DNA from 2 places in the Pseudomonas sp. GW822-FHT04H02 genome. Region 2 is predicted to be linked to the other one. Evidence: predicted binding sites of a transcription regulator. Region 2 holds the regulator's gene; the other holds the start of a gene.
The links. The regulator sigma-54, encoded in region 2, starts transcription at its own class of promoters, with help from an activator protein. The targets are predictions, from matches to a motif close to ANTGGCATNNANNTTGCTNT.
Positions count from the first base shown of each region.

Region 1: AC1RMG_RS27565 (CmpA/NrtA family ABC transporter substrate-binding protein) is a predicted target of sigma-54. The motif match lies at 3,078-3,097, and genes of this name have one in related genera.

Region 1 covers NZ_JBXAMM010000007.1:205,100-212,381, forward strand. The annotation lists gene rlmKL (bifunctional 23S rRNA (guanine(2069)-N(7))-methyltransferase RlmK/23S rRNA (guanine(2445)-N(2))-methyltransferase RlmL) at 1-1,071, opposite strand, end outside; gene rmf (ribosome modulation factor) at 1,616-1,831, shown strand; gene AC1RMG_RS27560 (quinone-dependent dihydroorotate dehydrogenase) at 1,965-2,984, opposite strand; gene AC1RMG_RS27565 (CmpA/NrtA family ABC transporter substrate-binding protein) at 3,217-4,428, shown strand; gene AC1RMG_RS27570 (ANTAR domain-containing response regulator) at 4,444-5,019, shown strand; gene AC1RMG_RS27575 (nitrate/nitrite transporter) at 5,364-6,572, shown strand; gene AC1RMG_RS27580 (bifunctional protein-serine/threonine kinase/phosphatase) at 6,580-7,282, shown strand, end outside.
Region 2 covers NZ_JBXAMM010000002.1:210,980-218,261, reverse strand. The annotation lists gene lptC (LPS export ABC transporter periplasmic protein LptC) at 1-359, shown strand, start outside; gene lptA (lipopolysaccharide transport periplasmic protein LptA) at 346-891, shown strand; gene lptB (LPS export ABC transporter ATP-binding protein) at 891-1,616, shown strand; gene AC1RMG_RS07655 (RNA polymerase factor sigma-54) at 1,799-3,292, shown strand; gene hpf (ribosome hibernation-promoting factor, HPF/YfiA family) at 3,418-3,723, shown strand; gene ptsN (PTS IIA-like nitrogen regulatory protein PtsN) at 3,736-4,200, shown strand; gene rapZ (RNase adapter RapZ) at 4,203-5,060, shown strand; gene AC1RMG_RS07635 (HPr family phosphocarrier protein) at 5,077-5,349, shown strand; gene AC1RMG_RS07630 (ZIP family metal transporter) at 5,379-6,272, opposite strand; gene AC1RMG_RS07625 (superoxide dismutase) at 6,307-6,918, opposite strand; gene AC1RMG_RS07620 (DUF2753 family protein) at 6,920-7,282, opposite strand, start outside.

The sequences.
Region 1 (7,282 bases), on a different contig from region 2:
GTCCGGGGCGCCGGTGAACACCGCCGCTTCCCAGTTCAGGCAGGCCTGGCGCAGGCGCTCGCCGAGGTTCTGATAGAGGTACAGCAGGCTGGCTTCGTCACCCAGGCGCTCGCCGTAGGGTGGGTTGCAGATCACCAGGCCTTTCTGGTTCTGGTCCGGGCGCGGCTCGAAGGTGCCCACTTCGCCCTGGTAGATCTTGATCCACTCGCTCAGGCCGGCGCGCTCTACGTTGTTGCGGCCGGGCTGGATCAGACGCGGGTCGGCTTCGTAGCCGCGGATCCACAGCGGTGGCTTGGCCAGGCCGGCCTGGGCCCGGGCCAGCGCTTCGTCGTGCAGCTTGCGCCACAGCGCCGGCACGTGGCCGAGCCAGGCGGTGAAGCCCCATTGTTCACGCTTGAGATTGGGGGCGATGTCCGCGGCAATCATCGCCGCCTCCACCAGGAAGGTGCCCACGCCACACATCGGGTCGGCCAGGGCGCCGCCTTCGGCAGCGATGCGCGGCCAGCCGGAACGGATCAGGATCGCCGCCGCCAGGTTTTCCTTGAGCGGCGCGGCGCCTTGCTGCAGGCGGTAGCCGCGCTGGTGCAGGCTGTGACCGGAGAGGTCCAGGGAGAGGATGGCTTCGCCGCGGTCCAGGCGCAGGTGGATGCGCAGGTCGGGGTTGAGCTTGTCCACCGAAGGGCGCTCGCCGGTCGGAGTGCGCAGCTTGTCGACAATGGCGTCCTTGACCTTCAGGGCGCCGAAGTGGGTGTTGTCGATGCCCGAGCCATGGCCGCTGAACTCCACGGCCAGGGTGCCGTCGGCCAGCATGTGGTCCTGCCAGTCGACATCCAGCACGCCGTGGTAGAGATCCTCGGCGTCCTTCATCGGGAAGCGCTTGAGCACCAGCAGCACCCGGTTGGCCAGGCGCGACCACAAGCACAGGCGATAGGCCGTCTCCATGTCGGCCATGCCGCGCACGGCAGAAGTGTGCTCACGCGCTTGCTCAAGGCCAAGCCCGACGGCTTCCTCGATCAGCAGGCCTTCAAGGCCTTTGGGACAGGTGAGGAAGATTTCGTAACGATCCGACATGGGAATACCAGGGCCTTTAGCAATAAGTGAACGGGCAACGCATCGCCCGTTCGGTTTTCAATCAAGCGCTTTTCTTCAAGAGCGCTCGTGTGGCGCGAAACTGCGCCGTCCCACCCCGGCAGGCTGGCTTTCTTGCAGGGCAAAAGAGCTTAGAGGCCGGGACAGATAAAAAGTCAGGGCAACAAAATGACATAAGTCGACCCTTCGTCGAATAGTAGTTGAGTGCAACCGTTCGACATTCTCACTAAAGCATTAACCTCATCATCTAGTGAGAGGCTGATCACAGGGGGCTTTGCGTGACAGGCACGATACAAAACCGCCCCAGGCTTATGGCCTGGACAGCATTATCGTTACGTCCTTATGACAAAACGATCATTCACTTGCTGTGACCTATTGGTTAGAACTCAACACAGGTTGGCGCCGCAACGGCGTCAACATCAAGGCTCGCGACGCCGGCAGCGAGCACCAACGGCAGAAGCAATCTGCCCGACCTCAACGAAGGTCGACGGGACATAAAGCAGTCAACAAGTGAGGGAAACACCCTATGAGAAGACTAAAGCGTGATCCGTTGGAAAAAGCGTTTTTACGCGGATATCAGTATGGCGTTAATGGCAAGTCCCGTGAGCTTTGCCCATTTACTCTACCGTCGGTACGCCAAGCCTGGATTAACGGCTGGCGAGAAGGACGCGGCGACAACTGGGACGGTATGACAGGCACTGCGGGCATCCACAGACTCAACGAACTTCGCGCTGTCGGCTGATCAGGGCACATTCCGACACCTAAAACTTGAATAGATGACGACTTAACCACGCACGCCCCATCCGGGCGGCGGGCTTCGGCCCAGGGGCTCCTTCGAGGAGCCCTTTTTTATGCCCGCGTGCCGTCCCTCCCTCTCAGCCCATGGCCGCGATGGCATCCACCGACTCGCGAATCAGCGCCGGCCCCTTGTAGATGAACCCCGAATACAGCTGCACCAGGCTGGCGCCCGCAGCGATCTTCTCAGCCGCGTGCTTGCCTTCGGTGATGCCGCCCACGGCGATGATCGGCAAACGGCCGGCCAGTTCAGCAGCCAGTACCTTGACCGTGTGGGTGCTCTTTTCCCGTACCGGTGCGCCGGACAGGCCGCCGGCCTCGGCGCCATGCTCCAGGCCTTCGACGCCTTCACGGCTCAAAGTGGTGTTGGTGGCGATCACTGCATCCATGCCGGTTTCAAGCAGGGCGCGGGCCACTTCCACGGTTTCCTCGTCGCTCATGTCCGGAGCGATCTTGATGGCCAGCGGTACACGCTTGCCGTGGATCGCAGTCAGTTCCTGTTGGCGCTGGCTCAAGGCCGCCAGCAGTTGCTTGAGCGACTCGCCAAATTGCAGGCTGCGCAGGCCCGGGGTATTGGGCGAGCTGACGTTGACCGTGACATAGCTGGCATGGGCATAGACCTTGTCCAGGCAGATCAGGTAATCATCCACCGCCCGCTCCACCGGGGTGTCGAAGTTCTTGCCGATATTGATCCCCAGCACGCCCTTGTATTGCGAGGCCGCGACCCGTGCCAGCAGGTTGTCGACCCCCAGGTTGTTGAAGCCCATGCGGTTGATGATGGCCTCGGCCTGAGGCAGGCGGAAGATCCGCGGCTTGGGGTTGCCCGGTTGCGGGCGTGGGGTGACGGTGCCGATCTCGACAAAACCAAACCCCAATTGGGCGAAGCCGTCGATGGCTGCGCCGTTCTTGTCCAGGCCCGCAGCCAGCCCTACCGGGTTCGCAAACTCCAGGCCCATGACCTTGACCGGCATCTGCGCCGGGGCCTTGCACAACAGCCCGTTAAGGCCCAAACGCCCGCCCGCGCCGATCAGGTCCAGGGACAGATCGTGGGAGGTTTCCGGGGAGAGTTTGAACAACAGCTGGCGGGCCAGGGTATACATGGGCGGGATGAACTCGGTTGGCGGCGAAATAGGGCGCCGATTATAGCCGGCCCCGGGGCTTGCAGGCGAGGCGCGAAGTGAAATCCCCGCCGGGCTGGCATATGCCTTGCACTCTCATGTGCATGCAGACCTCGGCCAAGGGCGGCTGAGGTCCCAGGACAATGGCGTCGTCACCCGCCCCGGCCTCATCCGGTCGGCGGGTACGACGCTTTTTTATGCAAGGTGCCACGTCATGAACGATCTCCCCAACACCCCGCTGGCCTGGGTCAACGGCAGCGATGCCCCGGAAAAGTCCGCCATCAACCTGGGCTTCATGGCCCTGACCGATTGCGCCTCAGTGGTGGTCGCCGCCACTCAAGGCTTCGCCCAACCCTACGGCCTGACCCTGAACCTCAAGCGCCAGAGTTCCTGGGCCAGCCTGCGGGACAAGCTGGTGAGCGGCGAGCTGGACGCCGCCCACAGCCTGTATGGACTGATCTACGCGGTACACCTGGGTATCGGCGGCACCAACCCCTGTGACATGGCAGTGCTCATGGGCCTGAACCAGAACGGCCAGAGCATCAACCTGTCCCGGGAACTGCAAGCCCTCAAGGTGACCAGCCCTGAGACATTGGACCGCCATGTGCACCAAAGCCGGGCACGACTGACCTTCGCCCAGACCTTCCCCACCGGTACCCACGCCATGTGGCTGTACTACTGGCTGGCCAGCCAGGGTATCCACCCGCTGCAGGATGTCGACAGCGTAGTGGTGCCGCCACCGCAGATGGTGGCTCATCTGCAGGCCGGGCGCATCGACGGGTTCTGCGTCGGCGAACCCTGGAGCGCCAGTGCAGTGCAGCAGGATCAGGGTTTCACCCTGGCCACCAGCCAGGCGATCTGGCCGGATCACCCGGAAAAAGTCCTCGGCTGCACCCGCGCCTTCGTCGAGCAATACCCGAACACCGCCCGGGTCCTGGTGATGGCGATTCTCGAAGCCAGCCGCTTTATCGAGCAAAGCCCGGAAAACCGCCGCAGCACCGCCCAGTTGCTGAGCGCTGCCGATTACCTGAATGCACCGCTGGACTGCATCGAGCCGCGGCTGCTGGGGGATTACGCCGACGGCCTGGGCAATCGCTGGCAGGACCCCCACGCCCTGCGCTTTCACCATCATGGCGCCGTCAACCTGCCCTACCTGTCCGACGGCATGTGGTTCATGACCCAGTTCCGGCGCTGGGGCCTGCTGCGGGAAGACCCGGATTACCTGGGCGTCGCGCGCCACGTGCAGCAGCTGGAGCTATACCGCGAAGCCGCCACCGCGCTGGGCATCGCCGCCTGGGGCCAGGACATGCGCAGCAGCCAGTTGATCGATGGCAAGGTGTGGGACGGCTCTGAGCCTGCCGCCTATGCCCGCAGCTTCCGCCTGCATGCGATGAACGGCACCCCTCCCCTTGTTGCCCAGCGCTGATCGGAGCCCGCGAACATGCTGCGTATCCTGCTGATCAACGACACCGCGAAAAAAGTCGGAAGGCTCAAGGCCGCCCTCAGCGAAGCCGGTTTCGAGGTGATTGACGAATCCGGCCTGACCATCGACCTGCCGGGCCGCGTCGAAACAGTGCGTCCGGACGTGATCCTGATCGATACCGAGTCACCCAGCCGCGATGTCATGGAGCAAGTGGTGCTGGTCAGCCGCGATCAACCCCGGCCCATCGTGATGTTCACCGATGAACACGATCCGGGGGTAATGCGCCAGGCGATCAAGTCCGGGGTCAGCGCCTACATCGTCGAGGGCATCCAGGTCCAGCGCCTGCAGCCTATCCTCGACGTGGCCATGGCGCGCTTTGAAAGCGACCAGGCCCTGCGCGCGCAACTCCAGGCCCGGGACCAGCAACTGGCCGAGCGCAAGCGCATCGAACTGGCCAAGGGCCTGTTGATGAAGATGAAGGACTGCGACGAAGAACAGGCCTACACCCTGATGCGTCGCCAGGCCATGAGCAAACAGCAGAAGCTGATCCAGGTCGCGGAACAGATCATCGCCATGCAGGAACTGCTGGGCTGACCTGCGCCCCGTAGGAGCCGGCTTGCCGGCGAATAGGCCTCTGAACCTTGCGCCAGTCTTGAGGGTGCCTTCGCTGGCAAGCCAGCTCCTACAGCGAACCTGCCCATGCGAGCCAGCATCGGCCGCAGGTTGGCGCGGCTCTTGCTATCAGATCCACACCGGTAACCAACGGCGGTTGCCCCACCTACGACAAAGACGTCGCGCGCCCTGCTCGCCCTCAACGAGCCGGGTGCCGACGTTTTTTCGTTTTGGCCCCACTGACCGGGGTCGGTGGCGCGGCCGTGGCGGCGCTCCACCTGCAAGCTCATGACGACTCCAACGACTCTTATCAGCTGAGGTGCGCGATGAATTCAAGCTTCTGGAAATCCGGCCACACCCCGACCCTGTTCGCGGCCTTTCTGTATTTCGACCTGAGCTTCATGGTCTGGTATCTGCTAGGGCCCCTGGCAGTGCAGATCGCCGCCGATCTGCACCTGAGCACCCAACAGCGCGGGCTGATGGTGGCCACGCCGATCCTCGCCGGCGCAGTACTGCGCTTCATCATGGGCCTGCTGGCCGATCGCCTGTCACCTAAGACCGCCGGCCTGATCGGCCAGGTGATCGTCATCGGCGCGCTGTTCATGGCCTGGAAGCTGGGCATCCACAGCTATGAGCAGGCGCTGCTGCTGGGGGTATGCCTCGGCATGGCCGGGGCTTCCTTCGCCGTGGCCCTGCCCCTGGCCTCGCAGTGGTACCCGCCGCAGCACCAGGGCAAGGCCATGGGCATCGCCGGCGCCGGCAACTCCGGCACGGTGTTCGCCGCCCTGCTGGCACCGGTACTGGCAGCGGCCTATGGCTGGAGCAATGTGTTCGGCCTCGCCCTGATTCCCCTGCTGGTGACCCTGGCGCTGTTCGCCTGGCTCGCCAAGAACGCCCCCCAACGGCCCCAGGCCAAGTCCATGGCCGACTACTTCAAGGCCCTGGGTGATCGTGACAGCTGGTGGTTCATGTTCTTCTACAGCGTGACCTTCGGCGGCTTCATCGGCCTGGCCAGCGCCCTGCCCGGCTACTTCAACGACCAGTACGGTCTGAGCCCGATCTCCGCAGGCTACTACACCGCCGCCTGCGTCTTCGGCGGCAGCCTGATGCGCCCTCTGGGCGGCGCCCTGGCCGACCGTTTCGGCGGTATTCGCACCTTGCTCGGCATGTATAGCGTGGCGGTGGTGTGCATCGCCGCCGTAGGCTTCAACCTGCCCAGTTCCTATGCGGCGCTGGCGCTGTTCGTCTGCATGCTCGGTCTCGGCGCAGGCAATGGCGCGGTATTCCAACTGGTGCCGCAGCGCTTTCGCCGGGAAATAGGGGTCATGACCGGGCTGATCGGCATGGCCGGCGGCATCGGCGGTTTTGCCCTGGCGGCGGGCATGGGTGCGATCAAGCAGAGCACCGGCAGCTATCAACTGGCGCTGTGGCTGTTCGCCAGCCTCGGGGTCCTGGCCTGGTTCGGCCTGCACGGGGTCAAGCGCCGCTGGAGAACCACCTGGGGCTCCGCCGCCGTGACTGCGGCGCGGGTCTGAGGGCGTCATGGGCCTGCAATTGAGCCACGCCGAGGCCAGCGCCACCGGACCGCGGGCGGAAAATCAGGACGCCCTGCGCCGGGTCACCCCGGCGCCGGACCTGGCCGCAAGCAAAGGCCTGTTGTTCGCCATCGCCGACGGTGTGAGCCAGTGCGCCGACGGCGGCCTCGCCGCCCGTTCAAGCGTGCAGGCCCTGGCCCTGGACTACTACGCCACCCCGCAAACCTGGGCTGTGGCCCAAGCCCTGGAACGCCTGCTGGTCGCCCAGAATCGTTGGCTCCAGGCCAACGGCGGCGGCCAGCCACTGCTCACCACCCTCAGCGCTTTGGTGTTGCGGGGCCGGCGCTTCACCCTGGCCCATGTCGGCGACTGCCGGGTCTACCGCTGGCACCGGCAGCAGTTGCAACGCATCAGCCAGGACCACGTCTGGGAGCAACCGGGCATGCAGCATGTGCTCAAGCGTGCCCTGGGCCTGGACCAACATCTGGTGCTGGACTTCCTCGACGGCGAACTGCGCCAGGGCGAAAGCTTCCTGATGCTCAGCGATGGAGTCTGGGCCACCCTGGGCGACAGCGCCATCGCTGCCATTCTGCGTGACCAGACGGACCCGGACAGCGCTGTACAGACCCTGGTCCGCGCCGCCCACCTGGCCGGCAGCCAGGACAACGCCAGCGCGCTGCTGGTGCGAGTCGATGAGCTCGGCGAAAGCA
Region 2 (7,282 bases):
TCGAGCACGTCAAGGCCAGCGAAGTGACCCTGCTGACCAAGCCGGACCTGCAGATGTACCGTGGCACCACGTTCCCCTGGCATGTCCAGAGCGAACGCGGCGAGGTCAACCCGGACGGCACCGAGGTCGAGCTGATCGATTCGGTACGGGTTTCCCGCACCGACGAGCACAACCGCAACCTGCTGATCACCACAACCCGCATGACAGTATTCCCGCAGAAGCAATATGCGCAGACCGAGCAAGCCGTTAGAATCGACGGCGCCGGCGGCGTGACTACGGCCAAGGGAATGAAAGCGTATTTGAAAGACGGCAGGATGAACCTGCTATCGAACGTAAGAGGACAGTATGAGGCTCGTTAAAACCCTCCCTATTTTGCTCAGTCTGGGCGCAGCACTGGGAAGCGTGAGCGCCTGGGCTCTGCCGAACGATAGCCAACAGCCGATCCGCATCCAGGCCGACGACGCCCAGCTGGACGACAAGAACGGCGTGGCCACCTACAAGGGCGATGTCATCATCACCCAGGGCTCGATGAAGATCACCGGTAACACCGTGACCATCACCCGGTCCAAGACCGGTGAAATCGACGTGGTGACCTCGGTGGGCAACCTCGCCTACTTCGAGCAACTGCAGAAGCAGACCGACCCGAAACCGGTCCAGGCCTACGCCGTGACCATCCAGTACCATGCCCAGCAGAACCGCATCGTGCTGATCGACAAGGCCAAGGTCATCAACGACGGTAATACCACCGAAGGCGAGAAGATCGTCTACGACACCGTCAAGCAGGTTGCCAACGCCGGTCGCGCCAATGGCAGCTCGGTTACCGCGCCGCGTCCGCGGATCGACATGGTCATCCAGCCGAAAAAGAAAACCGACGAGCAAAAGGCCCAGTAATGGCAACTCTGAAAGCTCAGCATCTGGCCAAGAGCTACAAGAGCCGCCAGGTCGTGCGTGATGTCAGCCTGTCCATCGACAGCGGTCAGATCGTCGGCCTGCTCGGCCCCAACGGCGCCGGCAAGACCACCTGCTTCTACATGATCGTCGGCCTGGTCCAGGCCGATCAGGGCCGCGTCCTGATCGACGACCTGGATGTCAGCCACCAACCGATGCACGGCCGCGCACGCGCCGGTATCGGCTACCTGCCCCAGGAAGCCTCGATCTTTCGCAAGCTGTCGGTGGCCGACAACATCATGGCCATCCTCGAGACCCGCAAGGAGCTCGACAAGGCCGGCCGTCGCCAGGAACTGGAAAGCCTGCTGCAGGAATTCCACATCAACCACATCCGCGACAACCTCGGCATGAGCCTGTCCGGTGGTGAGCGGCGCCGCGTGGAGATCGCCCGGGCCCTGGCCACCGCGCCCAAGTTCATCCTGCTGGACGAACCCTTCGCCGGTGTCGACCCGATCTCGGTGGGCGATATCAAGCAGATCATCCACCACCTCAAGGCCAAGGGCATCGGGGTGCTGATTACCGACCACAACGTCCGGGAAACCCTGGACATCTGCGAGACCGCCTACATCGTCAACGACGGGCAACTGATCGCCGAAGGCGACTCCGAGACCATCCTGGCCAACGAACTGGTCAAGGAAGTCTATCTGGGCCATGAGTTCCGCCTGTAAGGGCTGATGTGTTGGGCTGGACGCCAGGGCGCCGGGAACAATAAAACCCTACAAACTTTATTGTTACAGCGCTCTAGGCAAACACTTCAGTTTCAGGCATATAATTTGCTTATGTTTGGCGCTCCGGCGCCCTGTAGTGGATGGCGCATGTGCGCCGGCAAATAAGGTGTTAAGCCCCTGCCATGAAACCATCGCTAGTCCTTAGAATGGGCCAGCAGCTGACGATGACACCGCAGCTGCAACAGGCCATCCGCCTGCTCCAATTGTCGACCCTGGACCTGCAACAGGAAATCCAGGAAGCCCTGGAGTCCAACCCGATGCTCGAGCGCCAGGAAGAAGGCGACGACTTCGACAACAGCGACCCCCTGGCCGACAACACCGAGTCCAAACCCAATACCGAGATCCAGGAGCCCTCCTACCAGGAAACCGCCCCCACGGTGGACAACCTCGAGGACGGTGAGTGGAACGAGCGCATCCCCAACGAACTGCCGGTCGACACCGCCTGGGAAGACGTCTACCAGACCAGCGCCAGCAGCCTGCCCAGCAGCGATGACGACGAGTGGGACTTCACCACCCGCACTTCGGCGGGCGAAAGCCTGCAGAGCCACCTGCTCTGGCAACTGAACCTGGCGCCGATGTCGGACACCGACCGCCTGATTGCCGTGACCCTGATCGACTGCATCAACAATCAGGGCTACCTGGACGAAACCCTCGAGGAGATCCTCGAAGCCTTCGATCCGGAACTGGACATCGAACTGGACGAGATAGAAGCCGTCCTGCACCGCATCCAGCAATTCGAACCTGCGGGCATCGGCGCCCGCAACCTGGGCGAGTGCCTGTTGCTGCAACTGCGCCAGCTGCCGGCGAAAACGCCCTGGCTGGGCGAGGCCCAGCGCCTGGTCAGTGACTACATCGACCTCCTGGGCAGCCGCGACTACAGCCAGCTGATGCGGCGCATGAAGCTCAAGGAAGATGAGCTGCGCCAGGTCATCGAGCTGGTGCAGAGCCTCAACCCCCGCCCCGGATCGCAGATCGAATCCAGCGAAGCCGAATACGTGGTCCCGGACGTCATAGTGCGCAAGGACAACGAACGCTGGCTGGTGGAACTGAACCAGGAATCCGTGCCGCGCCTGCGGGTCAACGCCCAGTACGCCGGTTTTGTACGCCGCGCCGACACCAGCGCCGACAACACCTTCATGCGCAACCAGTTGCAGGAAGCCCGCTGGTTCATCAAGAGCCTGCAAAGCCGCAATGAAACCCTGATGAAGGTCGCCACCCAGATCGTCGAGCACCAGCGCGGCTTTCTCGAATATGGCGATGAAGCGATGAAGCCGCTGGTTCTGCACGATATCGCCGAGGCGGTGGGCATGCACGAATCGACGATTTCCCGGGTGACCACGCAAAAATTCATGCATACCCCACGGGGCATATATGAGCTGAAATACTTTTTCTCCAGCCACGTCAGCACTTCGGAAGGCGGTGAATGCTCGTCCACGGCGATCCGCGCGATCATCAAAAAATTGGTGGCCGCGGAAAATCAGAAAAAGCCGTTGAGTGACAGCAAGATCGCTGGTTTACTGGAGGCACAAGGCATTCAGGTAGCCCGTCGTACCGTCGCCAAGTACCGCGAATCCCTTGGGATCGCGCCTTCCAGCGAACGTAAGCGGTTGATGTAGCCGCAGGGCTGGCCACAGCGTTTCAGAGTGTGTTTGAAAAGGGCCCGGTGTCGTTTTCAAACGTAGTCTAGGTGGCAGGCAACCCAGCCTGCCGCGTTATGCACTGGCAACGAAGGAGAAGCTGTATGCAAGTCAACATCAGTGGACACCAACTCGAAGTGACTGAACCCCTGCGCGTCTACATCGGCGAAAAACTCGACCGGCTGGAGAGGCACTTCGACAAGATTACCAATGTGCAGGTCACCATGGCTGTCGAGAAGCTGAAGCAGAAAATCGAAGCCACCCTGCACATCCACGGTGGGGAGGTCGTTGCCAACGCAGAACATGACGATATGTATGCCGCAATCGACCTGCTCACGGACAAGCTTGACCGCCAACTGAAAAAGCATAAGGAAAAGCAACTCCACCTTCTCCAAGGCACGGGTCGCTAACACTCCCCTCCCATGATCCGACTTGAAAGCATCCTGACCCCCGGCCGTTCCCTGGTGAACGTGCCGGGCGGCAGTAAAAAACGCGCCCTCGAACAAATTGCCAACCTGATCAGCCGTGAAGTGCCTGATCTGGAGATGCAGGATGTCTTCGAGAGCCTGATTGCCCGTGAAAAACTCGGTTCCACCGGTTTTGGCAACGGCATCGCCATTCCCCACTGCCGCCTCAAAGGCTGCGAGTCGCCCATCAGTGCGCTGATGCACCTGGACGCTCCGATCGATTTCGACGCCATCGATGGCGCACCGGTCGACCTGCTGTTCGTCCTGCTGGTTCCGGAAGCCGCGACCGATGCACACCTGGAACTGCTCCGGCAGATCGCCAGCATGCTCGATCGCAAGGAAGTCCGTGACCGGCTGCGCAGTGCCACCAGCAACGAAGCCTTGTATCAGGTCGTTCTGGACGAGCAAAACGGTCAGTAATCATGCGTTTGATCATCGTCAGCGGCCGCTCCGGCTCAGGTAAAAGCACCGCCCTCGATGTTCTCGAGGACCACGGCTACTACTGCATCGACAACCTGCCAGCCGGCTTGCTGCCGGAACTGGCTGAACGTGCGTTGATCCACACCGAACTGGCGCAACCGCTGGTGGCGGTGTCCATCGATGCCCGCAACCTGCCCAGTCATCTGTCGCGCTTCCCCGAATTGCTGGAAGAAGTGCGCAGCCGGCATATCCAGTGCGACGTGCTGTACCTGGATGCCGACGAAGAGACCCTGCTCAAGCGCTTCTCCGAGACCCGTCGGCGCCACCCGCTGAGCAGCGCCAACCGCTCCCTGGCCGAAGCCATCCACGATGAAACCCAACTGCTGGGGCCGATCGTCGACCTGGCCGATCTCAAGGTCAACACCACCAACCTGAACCTTTACCAGCTGCGCGACACCATCAAGCTGCGACTGTTGAACCAGCCGGAACCCGGTACCGCGTTCCTGGTGGAGTCCTTCGGCTTCAAGCGCGGCATGCCGGTAGATGCAGACCTGGTGTTCGACGTGCGCTGCCTGCCCAACCCGTATTGGAAGCCCGAGTTGCGCGCCCAATCAGGCCTGGATGCGCCCGTGGCCGAGTATCTGGCGGCGCAACCCGATGTCGAGGAAATGTTCCAGGACATCTCCAGCTACCTGCTCAAATGGCTGCCACGCTTTGCCGCCAGCAACCGCGCCTATGTGACCATCGCCATCGGCTGCACCGGCGGGCACCACCGCTCCGTGTACCTGACCGAGCGCCTGGGCCAGGTCCTGCAAAAATCCCTGAAGAACGTCCAGGTTCGCCACCGCGACCTTAGCTGAAAGGATCTACCCCGCGATGCCAGCTCTGGAAATCGAGATCATCAATAAACTGGGCCTGCATGCCCGTGCCTCGGCCAAGTTCGTCGGCGTGGCCGGGCAGTTTCCCTGCCAGATCCGCGCCGGCAGGACCCCGGATTCCATGGTCGATGGCAAAAGCATCATGGCCATGATGATGCTGGCCGCCGGCAAGGGCACCAGGATCCACCTGAAGACCGAAGGCGAGCAGGAACAGGAAGCGATGGATGCGCTGGTGGCACTGATCAACAACTTCTTCGACGAAGGCGAGTAGGCCCGGGCGGGCCCCTCACCATACGGCTCTCAGGCGAGTGCCGTATCCATGACCATCATCAGGCAGAAACCGATACACAGGCCAAGACTGGCAAGCTTGTCATGACCATTGCGACGCGACTCCGGAATCACTTCATGAGTGACCACCAGCAGCATCGCCCCCGCCGCCAGGGCCAGGCCCAGGGGCAGCAATACCTGCGCCAGGCTCACCAGCCAGGCGCAGAGCAAGGCAAAGACCGGTTCCACCAGACCTGAAGCCGCACCAATCAGGAATGCCTTGACCCGCGACATCCCCGCCCCCGCCAATACCAGGGCAATCACCAGGCCTTCCGGTACATCCTGCAGGGCAATGCCCATGGCCAGGCTGTCCGCATCCGGCATGCCGCCTCCGGCCGACACCCCCACCGCCATCCCTTCAGGAATGTTGTGGGCAATGATGGCGAAGACGAACAGCCAGATACGCGGGGCAATCACCGGATGCTCTGGCGTGCCCACCAGCACCTCCGGGCTGCCCCCCGAGACCTTGAGATCCACCAGGAACAGGCCAAAGGCCCCGAGCATGATGCCGGCGCAGATCAGACCGCTGGAGCCCCAGGCAGACAAGCCCAGGTCCTGGGCCGCAGCGATGCCGGGGACGATCAGCGAAAATGCCGTGGCCGCCAGCATCACTCCGGCACCAAAGCCCAGCAGGGTGTCGCTCACCGCCACCGGCATCCGCCGGATCACCAGCACCGGGACCGCCCCCAGCGCCGTGCCCAGCGCGCAGATCGAACCGCCCTGCAAGGCGCGCAGCAAGCGCGGCTCCAGGTTCAGCCAGCTCAGCCCTTGAGCCACCAGCAACGCCGTGCCCGCCAACAGCAACAGCGAACCGAAGGCATAACGAAACATTCGCCCGCTGCTGATTGCCAGTGTTTCAGTGCCCATAGTCGGCCTTAGATCTTGTTTTGATGGAAAGGTATCAAGCCATCGCGGCCTGGTAGCGCTGAGCGACTTCCGGCCAGTTGATGACGTTGTAGAAGGCGTTGATGTATTCCGGGCGGCGGTTCTGGTAGCGCAGGTAGTAGGCGTGCTCCCACACATCCAGACCGAGGATCGGCGTATTGCCGTTCATCAGCGGGCTGTCCTGGTTACCGCTGCTTTCCACCACCAGTTTCTTCTCCGGTGTCACGCTGAGCCAGGCCCAGCCACTGCCGAAACGGGTGAGTGCGGCCTTGGTGAACGCTTCCTTGAAGCTCTCGAAACCACCCAGTTGCTGCTCGATGGCTTGCCCCAGGGCGCCTTGGGGATGACCGCCACCGGCGGGTGTCATCACCGCCCAGAACAGCGAATGGTTGGCATGCCCGCCACCCTGGTTGATCACCGCAGCACGCAGCTTTTCCGGCAGTTGCTGAACGCTGGCTACCAGCTTTTCCACCTCCCACCCTGCCCATTCGGTCCCCTCGACGGCGGCGTTGAGGTTGTTGATGTAGGTCTGGTGATGCTTGGTGTAGTGGATTTCCATGGTTTGCGCATCGATGTGCGGTTCCAGGGCGTCGTAGGCGTAAGGCAGTGCAGGCAAGGTAAAGGACATATCAATGGGCTCCGTAAGAGGGGCTGTCTGGTTGCGGGCTGTCGGCTGACAGGCCCGCGACGTTGCTGTCCAGCAAACGATGAGTGCGCGGGTATTCGCCGTGATCACCGATGAAATTCAGCAGTTCGACGTAGGTCTTGCTGCTTTGGCGCAAGGCCGCTTCCCGCAGGGCTGTGGGCAAGCGGCTGTCCTGCATGGTCTGCAACAACCGCTGATGGATGGCGCAGAGGTATTCCGCGCTCTCCTCCGGCTGATTGAGGCGCAGGTGCAGGTCTGCCAGGTTGTGATGGGAAATCACACAGGCCGCCACCGCTTCGTCGGCATCCGACCAGCGCTCGAACAGCACCTGGGCCAGGGCCAGCGC